3 regions of the Gordonia sp. DT218 genome follow, and region 1 is predicted to be linked to each of the others. Evidence: riboswitches for the same ligand, from Rfam matches in the RefSeq annotation. Region 1 holds a riboswitch; each other region holds the start of a gene.
The links. A riboswitch is a leader RNA that binds a small molecule or an ion and turns the genes downstream of it on or off. The one in region 1 is predicted to bind cobalamin.
Positions count from the first base shown of each region.

Region 2: linked by a shared signal. The riboswitch ahead of metE (5-methyltetrahydropteroyltriglutamate--homocysteine S-methyltransferase) and the one ahead of ACPXCG_RS01260 (FecCD family ABC transporter permease) in region 1 are both predicted to bind cobalamin.
Region 3: linked by a shared signal. The riboswitch ahead of ACPXCG_RS00610 (CbtB domain-containing protein) and the one ahead of ACPXCG_RS01260 (FecCD family ABC transporter permease) in region 1 are both predicted to bind cobalamin.

Region 1 is NZ_JBNCNS010000001.1:270,470-276,734, reverse strand. It holds gene ACPXCG_RS01280 (hypothetical protein) at 339-470, shown strand; gene ACPXCG_RS01275 (3-deoxy-7-phosphoheptulonate synthase) at 609-1,679, shown strand; gene ACPXCG_RS01270 (PepSY-associated TM helix domain-containing protein) at 1,806-3,278, opposite strand; gene ACPXCG_RS01265 (hypothetical protein) at 3,398-3,925, opposite strand; cobalamin riboswitch at 3,972-4,185, shown strand; gene ACPXCG_RS01260 (FecCD family ABC transporter permease) at 4,276-5,313, shown strand; gene ACPXCG_RS01255 (ABC transporter ATP-binding protein) at 5,313-6,089, shown strand; gene ACPXCG_RS01250 (ABC transporter substrate-binding protein) at 6,086-6,265, shown strand, end outside.
Region 2 is NZ_JBNCNS010000001.1:114,274-120,538, forward strand. It holds gene uraD (2-oxo-4-hydroxy-4-carboxy-5-ureidoimidazoline decarboxylase) at 1-68, shown strand, start outside; gene uraH (hydroxyisourate hydrolase) at 65-391, shown strand; gene ACPXCG_RS00540 (hypothetical protein) at 591-722, shown strand; gene ACPXCG_RS00545 (DUF5994 family protein) at 737-1,174, shown strand; gene ACPXCG_RS00550 (cold-shock protein) at 1,272-1,478, opposite strand; cobalamin riboswitch at 1,688-1,897, shown strand; gene metE (5-methyltetrahydropteroyltriglutamate--homocysteine S-methyltransferase) at 2,049-4,337, shown strand; gene ACPXCG_RS00560 (nucleoside/nucleotide kinase family protein) at 4,468-5,103, shown strand; gene ACPXCG_RS00565 (pyruvate carboxylase) at 5,199-6,265, opposite strand, start outside.
Region 3 is NZ_JBNCNS010000001.1:130,185-136,449, forward strand. It holds gene ACPXCG_RS00590 (Nramp family divalent metal transporter) at 1-994, shown strand, start outside; gene ACPXCG_RS00595 (acyl-CoA dehydrogenase family protein) at 1,010-2,239, opposite strand; gene ACPXCG_RS00600 (histidine phosphatase family protein) at 2,339-2,830, opposite strand; gene ACPXCG_RS00605 (CbtA family protein) at 2,840-3,667, opposite strand; gene ACPXCG_RS00610 (CbtB domain-containing protein) at 3,695-3,922, opposite strand; cobalamin riboswitch at 3,961-4,091, opposite strand; gene ACPXCG_RS00615 (ATP-dependent helicase) at 4,130-6,265, shown strand, end outside.

The sequences.
Region 1 (6,265 bases):
GGTCGGTGTCGGGGCGGAGCGCACCGATCTGCGGTGGAGCGAAACCTTGTGACCGCAGCTGAGGTGTGGTGGTGATGTTCTCGGCCTTTGCTCCCGCGACCGCCGCCTATCGGAAGGCCGCGGTCCTGATGAGGCCCGCCAGCTATCCGGATAGGTGACTGGTGATCGGCCGCAGCCGATGATCTCGGTCGGGCCCGCGGTCCTCGAATCACCCTGTGTCACATTGTGTACCGGCTCACGGGCATCGGCCGGGACGGCTGGACGACCGCGTGGAGGAGGGTGAGGAAAGCGATGCCGAGTGCTGTGAACGTGCGAATCGAGGTCGCACGACGCGGTGCATGAGCGCACGGTATGCGGCGGCGCAATTGGTCGCGGTGCGGGGTCGTGCTAGCCTGGTCGCCGTGATGACCACCGTGCGCGCCTATTGGCGCTTTATCGAGGCTCCGGGTGGGGCCGCGATGAAGCGCTGACATTGCCGCGCGCGCAAACACCCGGAGCCCGAGCAGCGACCGCAAGGTTGCTGCTTTCGTCATTTCAAGGGCCTCCGGTGATCTATGAGCAACCAGGGGCACCCGACAACGACCGGGCCAGACCCCGAAAGGCACGACGTGACCACCATTCCCGACTTGACTGCCGAAACGACCTCCGATCGTCGGATCAAGTCCTTTCGTGCCATCCCGTCACCGGACACGATTCGCAGTGAACTGCCGCTGACTGCACGACGTGCCGTCACCGTCCAGAATGATCGCGACGAGATCGCCGACATCCTCGCCGGCCGTGACAACCGTCTGCTCGTCGTGGTGGGACCGTGCTCGGTGCACGACCCGGTGGCCGCGCTGGACTACGCACGGCACCTGGCGCCATTGGCGAAGGACTACGCCGATCGGCTGAAGATCGTGATGCGCGTCTACTTCGAGAAGCCCCGCACCACTGTCGGTTGGAAGGGACTCATCAACGATCCCGGGATGGACGGCACCTTCGACGTCGAACGCGGACTGCGGACGGCTCGCTCGCTGCTGCTGGACATCATCGACCTCGGACTGCCCGTCGGGTGTGAGTTCCTGGAACCGACCAGCCCGCAATACATCGCAGACACCGTCGCCTGGGGCGCCATCGGGGCGCGCACCACGGAGTCGCAGGTCCACCGACAGCTCGCATCGGGGCTGTCCATGCCGATCGGGTTCAAGAACGGCACCGACGGCAACATCCAGGTCGCGATCGACGGCGTGAAAGCCGCAGCGGCGCAACATGTCTTCTTCGGAGTTGACGACTTCGGCCACGGATCCGTGGTGGAGACCGCGGGTAACGACGACTGCCACGTGATCCTGCGTGGTGGCACCGCCGGGCCGAACTTCGATGCCGAGTCCATTGCGACTGCCGTCAACTCTCTCGCGAAAGCCTCACTGCCGCAACGGGTGATGATCGATTGTTCGCACGCAAACTCCGGCAAGGATCACGTTCGCCAGGCCGCAGTCGCCGACGAGATCGCCGCTGCGATCCGCTCGCTTCGGCGCGCGGATGAAACGGTGCCGATCAGTGGCGTCATGCTGGAGAGCTTCCTCGAGCCGGGTGCGCAGTCGCCCGATGCCCGACCGCTGACCTACGGCCAGTCGGTCACCGACAAGTGCATGGGCTGGGAGGCCAGCACCGCCGTGCTGGCGACGCTGGCCCAGAGCTGACCGGCCTATGCCGGACGCCTCCGGACCTGCTGTGTCGCGTCATCCAGATGCGCACACTCGGCGCGAAAGTGTGCCCGGTCGGCGACGTCGCGGTGGGACCGGCCCGATCCGGTCCCACCGCAACGCTCAGCTCCGCTTGCGCCGCAACTGGTTCGCGTATCCGACGGCTCCGTCGACGAGGATGAACGCAGCAAGACTGATGCCGAGGAGCGGGATGAACCACCCGACCGCCGCGACGATCACGATGACCGCCGCGATCGTCGTGACCGGCACCCCTCGCCACGCGCCACGCAGCGGTGGCCGCCCCACAGCGAGGAAGCGGTGCGCTCGCCGGGGTCGGCGTTGCCACCACATCTGATAGCCCCGCACGATCACTGCGAGAAGGCCGATCGCCAACAGCAGTAGCGCGATCTGGTTGACGAGACCGAACAACAGACCCATGTGCAGGGCGATGCCCCACGTGGTCAGTTGTGCGGCCAGGGGCCAGTCGGCGAACCACGAGGCATCGACGACATGTCCGGTCGCTCCGTCGATGGAGACCGAGTTCGGCGAGAACTGCCATGGCCGGCGCGTCTCTGCCACCGTGAATGCGGTCGCCGGACCTGTCGGTACGGACACCTCGACGTCGTCGGTCACCCCGATCCGATCGGCAACTGCCAGAACCGAGTCCACCTGTCCGACGGCATCGGCGACGGCAGCACCCCCGGCGCCGTCATGCCCGGCCGTGTGGTCGCCGTGTCCGCTGTGTGCACCGGCGGACGTGGCGGAGTCGTCAAGGGAGGTCGACACACTCGGGGTCGTCCAGCTCAGTGCCTGACGCAGCTCGCCGATGTTGTCGCCGGCGAAGCGCGACCAGGTGAGGCCGGTCGCCGACAGGAACAGCACCCCCACGACGATCCAGACACCCACGGCACCATGCCAGTTCAGTGTGCGGGCCCGGCCCTCGGTTGAACGGTCGACGCTGATCAGCCGAGCCTTCCGGTCACGCCTCATCCGGCGATACCGCGCAATCCACAACGCGAGACCCGCCAGTGCGATCACCCACAGCCACGACGCCGCGAGTTCGCTGTAGACGCGACCAGGTTCTCCCAGATGGAGGTGACGATGCAACTGGCTGATCCAGGTCCGCAGCGGTAAGGCCCCGGCACTCCCGTAGCTCACCAGCTCGCCGACCGGGCGCGCGGTGACCGGATCGACGAAGACCGCCATCCGCTCCGATTCTCCGAGCGACTCGTCGTCGAACAGCACGCGCGTGGTGTCACCTGGCGCGGCTGCCGGACGCACGGCGGAGAGAGCGAGATCCGGTCGGGTGGCCATGGCCGCGCGGATCTGATCGGCCACGGGGCGGGCCTGACCCGTGCTGTCGGTGTGCAGTTGCTCGCGGTAGACGACCTTCTCGAGACCGGGTGCGAGTGCGTAGAGGCCTCCGCTGACGACCGCGACGATCAGAAACGGTGCGATCAGGATGCCGGCATAGAAGTGGAGTCGTCGCACCAACGGTTCCCAGCCGATGTGGCGCCCACCGGGCCGGCGATCGGCCGGGTCGGTCGGTGGCGAGGAGTCGAGCGGCTGTCGGGGTGGTTCCTGGGTGAGGGACACAGAGGTCCGCCTTTCGAGAGCTGGATGCGCCGCACGACAGATGAGGTCGTGCGCATACGCAGAGAGCCGACCGCCGCGCGTGGTCGACACGCGAGCAGGTCAGCGAGGGTGAGGAATGGTCACATCGCCGGGATCGGGGGACCCCGGGTACCCACCGGGCGGACACACCTGCGGCCGGGCCGCAGGCGGTCGTCGGTCGCGGGCAGCACGCTCCAGGACATCGAGACGTCGACTGGCGCCGAGATGAGCGTGAGAACGGCCCGGATCACCACCGACAGGGCGGCGATCACCGCGGTCTCCAGACCGATCGCCAGGGCGACCGCCACCACGGTGGCGACGATGTGAAAGGTCGCCATCGAGGGAGTCAGCAGCGTGGCGTGGTGATGAGAAAGGGCGGCGAGTGCGAGGTGACCCACGAGCTGTCCGCCGACGAGCATGCCGACGAGGCCCGGCCATCCGGCGCGCGGCGGGGAGGCGGCGGTGGCGGTCCAGCCGAGCCCCGCGCACACCGCGACCAGAAGAGTGAGGGCCGTGGAGTCGGGCAACCCGCCGCCCGCGGCTGCGTGCGCGATGGTCGAGGTGACCCCCGACGACGCGCCGACAACGCAACCCCGAACCTTGTCGAGGGCGCGTGCCTGCGGATGCATGGCCCGCATCGTATGACGGCGCTGCGGGGCCGATCGAGTCGGCTGCTAAGTTCGGTGCTGCGTCGGTCTTCGTCCGGTTCGTCCGGATCGAGCGTAAGAGGGAATCTGGTGCGAATCCAGGGCTGCCCCGCAGCGGTGACCGGAAACGACAGCGGCCAGGAGCACTGGGTCAGCGATGACCTGGGAAGCGGCCGTCAGTAGGTGGCACGAACTGTGCCGTGTCCGGGAGTCCGAAGACCTGCCGACGTGACCGCGGCGGCGTGCCGCGGTCGACATCGACTCCGTGGGACATGGTCGGTGCCGCCGACCTGTCGGCGTCGTCGTGTGTCCTCGGTGAGTGACGAGGTGGGATGACCGGGCAGTGGTTGCGCGTGAGCGTGCTGAGTGTGCTCTGCGTGTCGGGGCTCCTGACGATCTCCGTGCTCGGGCTCATCTTCGGTACGGCACACGTCCCGTGGCGCGATGCCGTCGGCTATGTGTGGGCCGACCTGACCGGCGGCGTGGTCACCGCCGGGGATGCCGCCGACTACCGGATCGTGGTCGATTCGCGACTCCCTCGCGTTCTCACCGGTGCCCTGGTCGGGGCGGGACTGAGCACCGTCGGCCTCGTGGTGCAGGCAATGGTCCGCAACGCGCTGGCCGACCCGTACGTGCTCGGTATCTCGTCGGGAGCGTCAGTGGGCGCCACCGCGGTGGTGCTGTTCGGTGTCTTCGCCGGAGTCGGTGTCTACGCGCTCCCGGCCGCTGCGTTCGTGGGGGCGTTGGTCGCCACCGTGATCGTTTTCGCAATCGCGAGATCGGCCGGCGGTCTCACACCGCTGCGGCTGGTGCTCACCGGAACCGCTCTGGGTTACGGGTTTTCGGCATTGACCACAGTGCTGGTCTTCCTCGCGCCCGCCGGAGATGCCGCTCGCAGCGTGATGTTCTGGTTGTTGGGCAGTCTGGCCGCGACGAGCTGGCACACCGCAGGGCTCGTGGCGGCGGTGGTGCTGGTCGGCCTCGTGGTCGTCGCAGGATTGGCCCGCCAGCTCAACGCGTTGGCAATGGGCGACGAGGTGTCCGCGTCACTCGGCTTGCGCGCCTCACGATTCCGCATGCTGCTGTTCATCGTGGCCGCGCTCATGACCGGCGTCATGGTCTCGGTGTGTGGGGCGATCGGGTTCGTCGGGCTGGTGGTGCCGCATGTGGCGCGACTTCTGGTGGGCGCCGACCATCGCCGGTTGGTGGTGGTCACCCCGCTCATCGGCGCGGTGTTCCTCGTCGCCGCGGATCTGCTTGCCCGAACGCTCGTCCCACCGCAAGAACTCCCGCTCGGTGCGATCACGGCCGCGGTCGGGGTGCCGGTCTTCCTGCTCCTGATGCGCCGGCGCGGTACGGAGGCGGGGTGATGCGGGGGGTCGACTACGACGAAGTGGGTGTCGAGATCGGACATGCGACGATCCTTCGTGACGTGACCGTCCACGCGCCGCCGGGCAGTTTCCTGGGCATCATCGGCCCCAACGGCAGCGGCAAGTCGACGATGCTGCGTTGCCTGTATCGCGCACTCGACCCGACTCGGGGGCGTGTACGGGTGGGCGACCGCGACATCACGTCGATCAGCATGCGGGACAACGCTCGTCAGGTGGCAGCCCTCACCCAGCGGATCGCGCTCGACTTCGACTTCACGGCAGCGGAGGTGGTCGCGACCGGTCGTCTGCCGCACCGATCGCTGACGGCCTCGACTGCCCGCCGCGACCGGGAGATCTGTGCCCAGGCGATGCACGACGCGGGCGTCACCCATCTCGTCGACCGAGCTTTCACGTCTCTGTCGGGCGGGGAGGCCCAGCGGGTTCTGATCGCCCGCGCATTCGCGCAGGAGCCGGAGGTCCTGGTTCTCGACGAACCGACGAACCACCTCGATGTCCGACATCAGTACGCAGTGTTGCGTGCGGCGCGCGATCGAGAGGTCACAGTCGTCGCGGCGTTGCACGATCTGAACATCGCCGCGCAATTCTGCGACCGGCTCGTGGTCCTGGCGGCCGGTCGGGTCGCCGCGGCCGGCACACCACGCGAGGTTCTCACACCTGCGGCGATTCACCGCTTCTTCGGCATCGGCAGTCATGTGTTCGACCATCCACGCCTGAATGTTCCCCAAGTCATCTTCGACGAGAAAGAAGCGGAATGAGAACGAGATCGGTGATCACGGGTCTGTCGGCATTGCTGGTGTTGTCGGGCTGTGGTGCGCAGGTGGAGGGCGCCGCGCCGAAGGAGGCAGGCGGAGAGGTCAGCGTGGAGAACTGCCGTGCACCGCTGACCGTGCCCGGACGTCCCGACCGGGTGGTCACGAACGACACCGGTATC
Region 2 (6,265 bases), 160 kb from region 1:
ACCGCAGTAGGGTGACGAGGATGCTGACCCCCGCGAGCATCTACCTCGAGGACGGAGCGACGACATGACGGGCCTGTCCACCCATGTACTCGACGCGGTGTCCGGCTCCCCGGCCCGCGGCGTCTCGATCTCATTGAGGGACGCGACCGGAACCGAACTGGCCGCAGGGCTCACCGATGATGACGGCCGGATCGGTCAGATCAGCACCGCACCGCTCACCCCGGGCACGTATCACCTCGTGTTCGACACCGGAGAGTGGTTCGACACGCACGGGATCGATGGCTTCTATCCGGAGATCGACATCTGTTTCGCAGTCGACGACCCCACCCGCCATTACCACGTCCCGGTGCTGCTCAGTCCGTATTCCTACACGACCTACCGGGGCAGCTGACCGAGCACATCGGCGGCGCGTCCGCTCCCTGCGGGCCCGGCCACCGGTGCCCCGAATGCGACGGACGCCACAGGGCAGGGGGTAGAGTCGAAATGAAGCCGACGTCATGTCGCGTCCACGCAATCGCGCGGACCGAGTCGGCGGTGGATCGACGCTCTCGAGCCGGACTCCACCGATCACCTCTCCGAACGGATATCCGATGTCCAACGATTCCAACCTTTTTTCGCACTGCACCGACACCACTCATGCGGCCGTGCAGGCGACCACGGCCACCTCTGAGCTCCAGTTCTCCGACGCACAGGACAACCCCTACTCCGCCGGGCGAGACTGAGCGGCGGCGAGACCGTGCCACTCGCACTCGGTCCGACCCGTCTCCAACTCGCACCCGACCTCACACTCCCGATCGCCGGGGCATGGCTGCCCTACACATCGCAGATCTCGCAGGAGCTTCCCGCCCTGCAGGCGGCCGGCCGCAGCAGGCTCGGGACCATCACCCGCATCGACGTGAATTGGCGCAATTTCGCGCGCTATCCCGGATTCGACTCCGAGAATTCGCCTGACATGTTGCCGCTGATGTCGATCACCGCGGATCACGCCGAGGTGACCCTGCTCGTCATTCCGCCCAGGACCCAGTCAGCGCTGGCCGCCACGTTGTTGCGGCAGGCCGGTCAGTGCACGAGCTCACCGGGCTCCGAGCACAGCCACCTGTACCGGGACGCCCAGCGAATCCTCCGACGCGCCGCGCTGCAGTGCGGCGCCACCGACTCGAACCCCGTCGGCTGACCCGGTCAGTGCCGCCGGAGTAGTGCCACATGCTTTGTGACACAACAACGAACGCCGCCCGGGAAACCCGAGCGGCGTTCGTTGTTGAAGACTGTGGTCAGATGGCGGTCACAGTGGTCGCCTGCGGGCCCTTGGGGCCCTGCTCGACCTCGAACTGGACGCGCTGCTGCTCTTCGAGGCTGCGGTATCCGCCGCCCTGAATGGCCGAGTAGTGAACGAAAACGTCACCATCGGTGCTGTCGTCGGGAGCGATGAAGCCGAAGCCTTTTTCGCTGTTGAACCACTTGACGGTTCCTTGAGCCATGATGCTGGTACTTCTCTCTATTTTGCACACGAGAGCCATGTGGCACTCGCGAGACCATCATCGCACACTTTGTGACGTTTGAGATAACCGTGACGAAGGTGAACCGTCTGACGGCGTCCCGTGTGTTGGCCCGACGACCGTCATCGCTACGGTGGAAGACGCAGTTGGTTCGCCACTCGAGGGACATGTTGAGCCCTACCACTGGGTGGCGTCGACGTCGGCGTCCTGGACGGATACCGACGAAGAGGGAATCCGGTGAGAATCCGGAGCTGTCCCGCAGCGGTAAGTCGGAACGACCGCCGTCAGATGCACTGGACCCTGGTCCGGGAAGCGACGGTCAGTAGGAATGCCTCCGCTCAGCAGTTGCTGGGCAAGGCCCGCCGATGAGCCCGAAGACCTGCCAGGTGTACCGGACGCGCCGCGTCCGGTGGCTCGCCGTCTCGTGGACTGGGCGCAGGTCGAACTGGTGAGGTTGCGATGTCCGGGATTCCGGCATCCTCGACGCTTGCTCGCTCGACTGCCCCTGCAGGGCGGCGGACCTTCCGTATCGTTTGCAGGAGTACAACTCTCATGTCTTCACCGAACCAATCCGCTCGGCGGTTCACCGCGACCACACTGGGCACGGCCCGCATCGGCCCGCATCGCGAACTCAAGCGCGCCATCGAAGGCTATTGGGCAAACCGGGTCACCGCCACCGATCTCGAGACAGCGGCCGCAGATCTGCGCCGCCGCTCGTGGGAAGAGCTCGCCGCCACCGGAATCGACTCCATCCCGGTCAACACGTTCTCCTACTACGACCAGATACTCGACACCGCGGTGATGCTCGACGCACTGCCACCGCGAGTCGCCCTCATCGACAACCCGCTGGACCGCTATTTCGCGGCAGCGCGCGGAACTGCCGACATCGTGCCGCTGGAGATGACCAAGTGGTTCGACACCAATTACCACTACCTCGTACCGGAGATCTCGAGCGAGACCACCTTCGCCCTTCGCCCGGACAAGGTGCTCGCCGAGGTGGCGCAGGCGCACGGTGCCGGCATCGTGGCCCGGCCGGTTGTCGTGGGACCGATCACGTTCCTGGCGTTGGCGAAAGCAGTGGGTGACGGACCGGTGCCGATCACCCGTATCGACGATCTCGTGCCGCTGTATGCCGAACTACTGGACCGCCTCACCGACGCCGGGGTCGAGTGGGTGCAGTTCGACGAGCCCGCCCTGGTGACCGACGTCGTCGACGGGCTACCCGACCTGGCCGGCTCCGTCTACGCACGACTGAGCCGCGTGACCCGGCGTCCCGCCATCCTCGTCGCCACCTACTTCGGCGATCCCGGCCATTCGCTGGCAGCGCTCGCCCGAACCGAAGTCGAGGGCATCGCCGTCGACCTGGTCGAGGGCAGCGTGGCAACGGTGGCCGCGGTCCCCGAGTTGTCGGAGAAGCTGCTCGTCGCCGGTGTCGTCGACGGACGCAACATCTGGCGCACCGACCTCGATCGTGCGCTGGCGACTCTCGGCACGCTGCTGGGTTCGGCGGGTGATCTCGCGGTCTCCACCTCGTGCTCCACGCTTCATGTGCCGTACAGCCTGGCCGAGGAGGACTCGCTCGATCCGAATCTGCGCGGCTGGCTCGCCTTCGCCTCCGAGAAGTTCGGCGAGGTCGCGACGTTGTCGCGCGCGCTTCGCAGTGGCCGTGAGGCCGAGACCGAGGCTTTCGACGCGTGTCGGGCAGCACTTGCGACGCGGGACACCGACACCCGGCTACGAGACAATGCAGTTCGTGATCGGCTCGCCGCCGTCACCGACGCAGACGTGACCCGCGGCGACGCGGCGGGCCGTATCGCCGAGCAGAACCTGCGACTAGGTCTGCCCGTGCTGCCCACCACGACGATCGGCTCCTACCCGCAGACCGTGGCGATCCGCAAGGCCCGCGCCGCGCTGCGGTCCCGCGCGATCGACCGGGACGAGTACCTGCGCCGGATGCGCGCCGAGATCGCGGATGTCGTTGCCCTGCAGGAGAAGATCGGCCTCGACGTGCTGGTGCACGGTGAGCCCGAACGCAATGACATGGTGCAGTATTTCGCCGAGCAGCTCAACGGGTTCTTCGCCACCGCCAACGGGTGGGTGCAGTCGTACGGAACCCGTTGCGTCCGCCCGCCGATCCTGTTCGGCGATGTGTCCCGGCCCGCGCCGATGACCGTCGACTGGATCACCTACGCACAGTCGTTGACCGAAAAGCCGGTCAAGGGCATGCTCACCGGTCCGGTCACGATTCTGGCGTGGTCGTTCGTCCGCAACGATCAGCCAGTCTCGGAGTCGGCATCCCAGATAGCGTTGGCGATCCGCGACGAGACCGTCGACCTCGAACGCGCGGGAGCGGGCATCATCCAGGTCGACGAACCCGCACTGCGCGAGCTGCTACCCCTGCGGAACGCGGACAAGCCGGCGTACCTCGAGTGGGCGGTCACGGCCTTCCGGCTCGCCACCGCGGGTGTCGACGACTCCACCCAGGTCCACACCCACCTCTGCTACTCGGAGTTCGGTGAGGTGATCGGGGCCATCGCCGCGCTCGATGCCGACGTCACATCGATCGAGGCGGCGCGCTCCCACATGGAGGTCCTCGACGACCTCAACGCCGTGGGATTCTCCAACGGTGTCGGGCCAGGCGTGTACGACATCCACTCGCCACGGGTTCCCGACGCCGGTGAGATCGAGAAGTCGCTGTCCTCGGCGCTGGATGCCGTCGAAGTCAGACGCCTCTGGGTGAATCCCGACTGCGGGCTCAAGACGCGCGGTACCGACGAGGTGGTCGCGTCACTGACGAACATGGTCGCGGCGGCCAAGGTCGTTCGGGCATCACTCACCTGATCGGATCCATCCGGTTCTGGCCGCACCTTCGGATTGTGGCCGCACTTTCGACTCCTGGCCGGAACACGAAGGTGCGGCCAGAAGTGTCCTGGGGCGCGAGCCACGCGAGTTGCCGGGCTATCGTTCCCCTGTGTCCGTCCTGGCCGACCTCGACGATGCGCTCGCCGCCCGTACCGGCGAGCGCATCGTGGTCGGCGTGACCGGACCGCCCGGTTCGGGAAAAACCACGCTCGCACGCGCACTCACCGAGTATTACCGCCGGCTGCACGGCGACGGCTTCGTCGGGTACCTGCCCATGGACGGATTCCATCTGTCGAACACCGTTCTGACGCAATTGAACAGGTCGGACCGCAAGGGCGCACCCGACACCTTCGACGCCGACGGCTACGTCGCGTTGCTGAGTCGAGCGATCGGCGCCGACCGCAACATCTACGCCCCGGGCTTCGACCACACCGCGGGCGAGCCGATCGCCGCGGCGCTCGTACTCCCGGCGACAGCAACCCTCCTCGTCACCGAGGGGAACTACCTCGCCCTCGACGACGGAGGCTGGTCACCGGTCGCCGGATTGCTCACCCGGCTGTACTACGTGGATACGCCCGCGAACCTACGCCGCGAACGGTTGCTCCCCCGCCATGTCGCCGCGGGCAAATCACCGGAAGCCGCGCGTGACTGGGTCGCGAACGTGGACGGGCCGAACGCCGCACTCGTCGCCGGCACCCGGGATCGCGCGGATCTCGTCATCGACGGCACCGTCCCTTTCGTCTGACCGACGGCACGCGTAGAGCTCCCGGATACACACGGAACATTGCGTGTATCCGGGAGTTCCGGGTGTTGGTGCGCGGTGCGCCCAGCCGATCTCTATCAGCCGATCTCGATCAGCAGATCCCCCGGCGCGACCTGGGTGACGGCGCCGACGGCGACGCGGGCCACCTTGCCGCCGAGCGGTGCGGTGATGGTGGCCTCCATCTTCATCGCCTCGATGGTGCCGATCGCGGCACCCGCGGCGATCTCGTCGCCGACGTCCACGCTCAACGACACGACCCCGGCGAACGGGGCGCCGATGTGGTGCGGGTTGGAGCGGTCGGCCCGTTCGGCCGCCTCGACCGCGGAGTCCACCGAACCGTCGCGCACCGACACCGGACGCAACTGGCCGTTGAGCACACACATCACCGTGCGCATCCCCCGCTCGTCGGGCTCGCTGATCGCTTCGAGCCCGATCAGCAGGTCCACGCCGGGTTCGAGTTCGACACGATGCTCCTCGCCATAGCGCAGACCGTAGAAGAACTGATTCGCCGAGAGCCGCGACGTGTCGCCGTACTCCTCGTAGTGCTTCTCGAACTCCTTGGTGGGTCCCGGGAACAGCAAGCGGTTCAACGTTTCCTGCCGCTTACGCCCGGGCGCGTCGAGCGCCGCGGAATCGTCGTCGGTGAGCGTCTCCGGCGGCGGGGCCTCACCACGCCCCTGCAGCGCGATACTGCGCAGCGGCTCCGGCCATCCGCCTGCGGGGTCACCGAGCTCGCCGCGCAGGAAGCCGATCACCGAATCCGGGATGTCATAGGCCGACGGGTCGGAGGCGAACTCGGTGGCGGTGATGCCGCGTCCGACCAGCGCCAAGGCGAGGTCGCCGACCACCTTCGACGACGGTGTCACCTTGATCAGCCTGCCGAGCATCCGATCGGCAGCCGCATAGGCCTCCTCGACAGCCTCGAATCGATTGCCCAGCCCGAGCGCGATCGCCTGCTGGCGAAGATTCGACAGCTGCCCGCCCGGAATCTCGTGGGTGTACACCCGGCCGGTCGGGGCCGGAATCCCGGACTCGAAGGGCGCGTACACCTTTCGCAACGCCTCCCAATACGGTTCCAGATCGCACACCGCCTTGAGGTCGATGCCGGTGTCACGGTCGGTGTGGGCGGCCGCCGCGACGATCG
Region 3 (6,265 bases), 140 kb from region 1:
CGGCTCCCGCCTTTCCCGGCGCTATCGCCTCGCATTCTGGGTGCAGGCCGAGATCGTCGCGGCAGCCACCGACCTCGCCGAGGTGGTGGGCGGAGCGATCGCATTGCAGCTGCTCTTCGACCTGCCACTGGCGATCGGTGGGCTGATCGTCGGGACCGTGTCGATGCTCATGTTGCTGCTACAGAACCGCCGACGACAGCGGATCTTCGAATCAGTGATCGTCACGCTTCTCGCGATCATCGTCGTCGGGTTCCTGGTCGGCCTGATCATCGACCCGCCACCCGCGTCCGATGTACTCGGCGGCCTGCTCCCCCGCCTCGACGGTCCGGACACGGTGCTGCTCGCGGCAAGCATGCTCGGCGCCACGGTGATGCCCCACGCCATCTACCTGCATTCGTCGCTCGTGATCGACCGTTATGGGACGGATACGACGCCCGAACGGCGACGTCAGCTGATCCGGATAACCCGGTGGGACGTCATCGTGGCCTTGTCCATCGCGGGAGTGGTCAACATCGGCCTGCTGTTGCTGGCGGCCCAGAACCTGCGCGGCATCCCCGGAACCGACAGTATCGAGGGCGCCTACGCAGCAGTCAGCGACTCGATCAGTCCGACGGTGGCGACGGTCTTCGCCGTGGGCTTGCTGGCCTCAGGCCTGGCGTCGACGTCTGTCGGGTCCTATGCGGGCGCATCGATCATGGCCGGCCTGCTCCGCGTCCACATCCCGATCTTCTTACGCCGCGTCCTCGTCCTCGTCCCGGCACTGCTCGTTCTCGCCACCGGGGTCGACCCGACGTGGACGCTCGTCATCAGTCAGGTGGTTCTGAGCTTCGGTATCCCGTTCGCCGTGATCCCACTCGGCCGCCTCACCGCCGATCGCGAGATCATGGGCGAGTTCGCCGATTCGCGCGCGTTGCGCCTCGGAGCGGGTGTGACCGCGATCCTGATCGTCATTCTCAACGTCGCGCTGATCGTGCTCACCCTCATGGGCACATGATCGGGCGTTGCGCGCTCAACGACCCTGACGCAGCAACCCCTTGGCCACATGCGTCACCTGGATCTCGTTGCTTCCCGCATAGATCATCAGTGACTTCGCATCGCGGGCAAGCTGTTCCACCCGATATTCGGACATGTAGCCGTTGCCGCCGAACAGCTGGACGGCCTCCATGGCCACCTCGGTGGCCGCCCGCGATGAATACAGCTTCATCGCCGACGCCTCCGCCAGGCTCAGCGGCTTCCCGGCCTTGGCACGTTCGATGGCACTGAAAAGCATGTTCTGCACATTGATTCGGGCGATCTCCATCTCGGCGAGCTTGAGCTGGATGAGCTGGAACTGCCCGATGTCCTGTCCCCATAGCGTGCGCGACTTGGCGTACTCGATGGACAGCCTCTCGGCCTCGTTGATGATGCCCAGCGACAGGGCCGCGATGCCGACGCGCTCGGCGGTGAAACCGGCCTTGGCGCCTTCCGAACCACGGGTGTCGGCACCGGTGTCCTCGGTCTCGCCGAGCAGACGATCCTTGCCCACGCGGACGTCGTCGAAGAACAATTCGCCCGTCGGCGAGCTCATCATGCCCATCTTCTTGAACGACTTGCCCTGGGTCAGACCCGGCATGCCCTTGTCCAGGACGAACGAGAGAACCTTACGATCCCGGATCGGGGTGTCATTGCCTTCGTCGAGTTTGGCGAAGACGACGATCGTGTCGGCGTAGGGACCGTTGGTGATGAAGGTCTTCTGCCCTTTGAGGATGTAGTCGTCCCCGTCGCGCTTGACGCTTGTCTTCATGCCGCCGAGGGCATCCGAGCCGGAATCGGGCTCGGTGATCGCCCAGGCCCCGACTTTCTCCATGGTGACGAGTTCGGGGAGCCAGCGCTTCTTCTGCGCCAGCGTGCCCTTGCCCCGGATGGTCGAGACGGTGAGTCCCATGCTGACGCCCATGGACGCCACCAGACCCAGGCTGACGCCCGCGAGCTCCATGTTCAGGATGAGGAACATGGAATTGGCCATGCCGCCGCCACCGCCACCGGAGCCCTTCTCGCCGGCGGCCTCGGCGGCCAGTTCCTTCTCCAGCCCGTCTTTCGCCATCGCGTCCACCCCGAAGGCCGACAGCAACTTTCGAGTGATGTCATACGGCGGCAGCTGGCCGGTCTCGAGCTCGTCGATGTGCGGCTTGATCTCCTTGTCGATGAACGCTCGCAACGCATCTCGGACCATCAGGTCTTCTTCGGACCACTCGAACATCGCCGCACACTCCCCAAGATCAGAACATGTTTCAGTTACTTGCTGAACACTGTGTCAGGAGTCATTGCGGAAGTAAAGGGACACTCTGGCGATCCTGTTTCATCGATCGGGGCCGACCTCGTAGACCGTCGCGGGGCGGACCTCGACTGAGAAGTATTGGGTCGCATCGGCGGTCAGCAACGCCTGGGCCACCGGCATCGCGACCACGCACGCACCCGGCGTCGGATCGACGGCGGAGCGCCACCGGTGGATGCGTTCGACGAACTCGACGATCGCCTCGCCGCCGTGGGGTCGTGCGGACGGGTCGGTGAACCACGCCCGCAGGTCGTCGGGATCGATCTCCTCGGGTATCCGCCCCGACCAGTCACCGACATCCAACGTCGCCAGCCTGTCGTCGACGGAGTGGACGGCACCCAGCAGCTCACTCGACTCACGAGTCGCCCGTTCTGGACCGCCGATCACCACACCGACGTCTCGAGCCGAGGCGGCCAGCGATGCCATGTCGCGGCGACCCCGCTCGTCCAGGGACAGATCACCGCCGAACCGCACCGATCGGTTGGGACCGGTGCGGCCGGCGGTGACGATGAGCAATGTCCGCTGTCAGCCCTGCTCGGCGACGATTTTGTCGCCGGTTGTCGCATCCGCGGTCACCACGGGTCTGGCGAGACGTCCAAGGATCGCCGCGAACACGACGGTCAGCACGGTCCACAGGATGACCTGGTTGGCGATCGTGTAGACCCGGAAATCGCTGATCACGTCGCCCGGGAAGCCAGGGAACGTGATCTGTCCCGAATCGTTGGCGACCGGGCCCGGGACCTCGTCGAACGCGGGCAGCAACGCGATGGTGATCGTCACCGCCACGAGATACCCGATGGTGGCGGCGACACCCGACAGCAGCCCGCCCAGTCTCGGTCGTAGCCACAAGGCGAGCACCACCGCGGCGATCGCGAACGCCAGCGACAGCAGGGTGATCGTCAGGAACGCGCCGCTGCGCGCGCCGATCGTGTCGGCGTCGCCGACGGCCGGTGGATTGGCCGGATAGGCGAAGAACGGCACCCCGAAGACGGCCACAAATCCGATCACGCCGAGTGCGCCCGCCACCATGCGAGGGTCGGTCGCCGGGTAGTGCCGGCCCAGGTAGGCCCACAAGATCGTGAACGCGACCGCGAAGAACGCGCCCATGCAGATTGCGAACACGACCGTGCCGACGCCGGCGCCGATGTTTTCCTGGATCGAACGGGTGAAGACCTCTCCGTGCTCGTGTGCACCGTGATCACCCGCGAGCATCTCTTCGGCGTGCGAGCGCCCTTCTTCGTAGTCGATCGCCTTGGCGACCTGCGGCTCGATGAACAGCCGGGCGAATACATACGCGACGATTCCGGCGATCAGGCCCGACAGCAGGCCCGCGCCGATGAACTTCTTCTCCATGTGCTGTTGTCTCCCTGTCCTGGCGACTCAGTGGCAGGGGAAGCCGAGGAAGTGACGCGAGTCGTGGACGAACTCGTGGATGTGCGTGTCGGTGCCGAAGACCGACCAGGCGCCCTGGTCGTAGCCGATGAAGTAATAGGCCAACGCCGCCACGAGGACGGTGAGGGTCAGCCAGAGGGCCGCACTGACGACAGACAGATCCGGCACCGCGAGTGCGCGAGCCTTACCCGCGACGGCCGACGAGGTCGAAGCCATGATGTTCCTTTCCCTGGGATTTCGCGTCCCATCGAGTTGTCGAACATGGTCACCAGAGCGGTATTCTGACTCTCCCGAAAGGCATCCTGACGACGACAAACGGGATCACAGCGGCGCGACCGCTCCGGAGTCCCACCGGATTCCCGCGCACTGGTGTGGGTTGACTGTATACCCGGGCCTGTCGGTGACGTGAGGGATGATGGCCATGTGCCCCGCAAGGCCTCTGTCCTCGATCGATTCACCGCCCCGACGGGGCGGTGGTTCACCGGCGCCTTCGACAAGCCGACCCCGGCGCAGACCGGGGCCTGGAAATCCATCGCCGACGGCGACAACACCCTGGTCATCGCGCCGACCGGCTCGGGCAAGACACTGTCGGCGTTCCTGTGGGCACTCGACCGCCTGGCCGCGGAGCCCGACCGGAAGCACGCCACCCGGGTCGTGTACATCTCCCCCCTCAAGGCCCTCGCCGTCGACGTGGAACGCAATCTGCGGGCACCGCTCACCGGCATCACGCGGGCAGCCCAGGAACTGGGCCTGGCCGAACCGAACATCACCGTCGGCGTGCGCTCCGGTGACACGTCGCCGGCACAGCGGCGGTCGCTGGTCAAGACGCCGCCGGACATCCTGATCACCACGCCCGAATCGCTCTACCTGATGTTGACGTCGGCCGCCCGCGAGACCCTCACCGACGTCGACACCGTGATCGTCGACGAGGTGCATGCCGTCGCGGCCACCAAACGCGGCACGCACCTGGCGCTGACCCTCGAACGACTCGACGAACTGCTCGACCGACCCGCGCAACGCATCGGACTGTCCGCGACGGTCCGCCCGCCGGAGGTGGTCGCCCGCTTCCTCGGTGGCGCAGCGCCGTGCCGGGTGGTCAGACCACCGGCCACCAAAACCTTCGACCTCCGCGTCGACGTCCCCGTCGAGGACATGGCCAACATCCCGCCGCCCGAGTCGACTGCCGGCGACGACCTCGACGACGCGTTCTCGCCGACCGCCGGTTCGTTGTGGCCGTATGTCGAATCGTCGATCGTCGACCTGATCGAGAAGAACCGGGCCACGATCGTGTTCGCCAACTCGCGGCGGCTCGCCGAGCGGCTGACCGCGCGGCTCAACGAGATCCATGCCGAACGAACCACGGGTACGGCCGCACCGGTCACCCACAATCCGACCGTCGCCGGCGGGGCACCGGCCTTCGTCATGGCCAGCGGCGCGAGCTCCGGCGCCGAACCCGTCCTGGCCCGTGCCCACCACGGTTCGGTCAGCAAGGAACAGCGCGCACAGATCGAGGACGATCTGAAGTCGGGCCGCCTCGCCTGTGTGGTGGCGACGAGTTCGCTGGAGCTCGGCATCGACATGGGCGCAGTCGACCTCGTCATCCAGGTGGAGGCCCCACCGTCGGTCGCGAACGGTCTGCAGCGGATCGGACGGGCCGGTCACCAGGTCGGCGAGATCTCGCAGGGCGTGCTGTTCCCGAAGCACCGCACCGACCTCATCCACTGCACGGTGACCGTCGAGCGGATGCTCGACGGCGCGATCGAGGAACTCCGGGTCCCACAGAACCCGCTCGACATCCTCGCCCAGCAGACGATCGCGGCGGTCGCGATCGACGACCTCGACGTCGACCACTGGTTCGACGTCGTACGGCGTGCAGGGCCGTATCGCGAACTGGGTCGGCAGGTGTTCGACGCCACACTCGACCTGATCTCCGGACGATTTCCCTCCGACGAGTTCGCCGAGTTGCGTCCACGGGCCATCTGGGACCGCGACGCCGGGACTCTCTCGGGCCGCCGGGGCGCGCAACGGCTCGCCGTCACCTCGGGCGGCTCAATCCCCGACCGTGGCCTGTTCGGCGTCTTCATGGTCGGCGAGAAGTCCACCAGGGTCGGTGAACTAGACGAGGAGATGGTCTACGAGTCACGGGTGGGCGACGTGTTCGCCCTCGGTGCGACGAGCTGGCGCATCGAGGACATCACGCACGACCGGGTCCTGGTCTCCCCCGCCTACGGGCAGCCCGGTCGCCTCCCCTTCTGGATCGGCGACACCGTCGGCCGCCCCGCCGAACTCGGCGCCGCCATCGGCAAGTTCACCGGAGCCGTCGCCGATCCCGACACCCTCGCCGAGCATGCCGCACGCCTCGGCCTCACCGACTTCGCCCGCGACAACCTGGCCGCCCTGATCGGCGAACAGAAAGAGGCCACCGGTCACCTCCCCACCGACCGCACGCTCGTCGTCGAACGCTTCCGCGACGAGCTCGGCGACTGGCGTCTCATCCTGCACTCCCCCTACGGATTACGCGTCCACGCCCCGTGGGCGAGCGCGATTTCCGCACGCCTG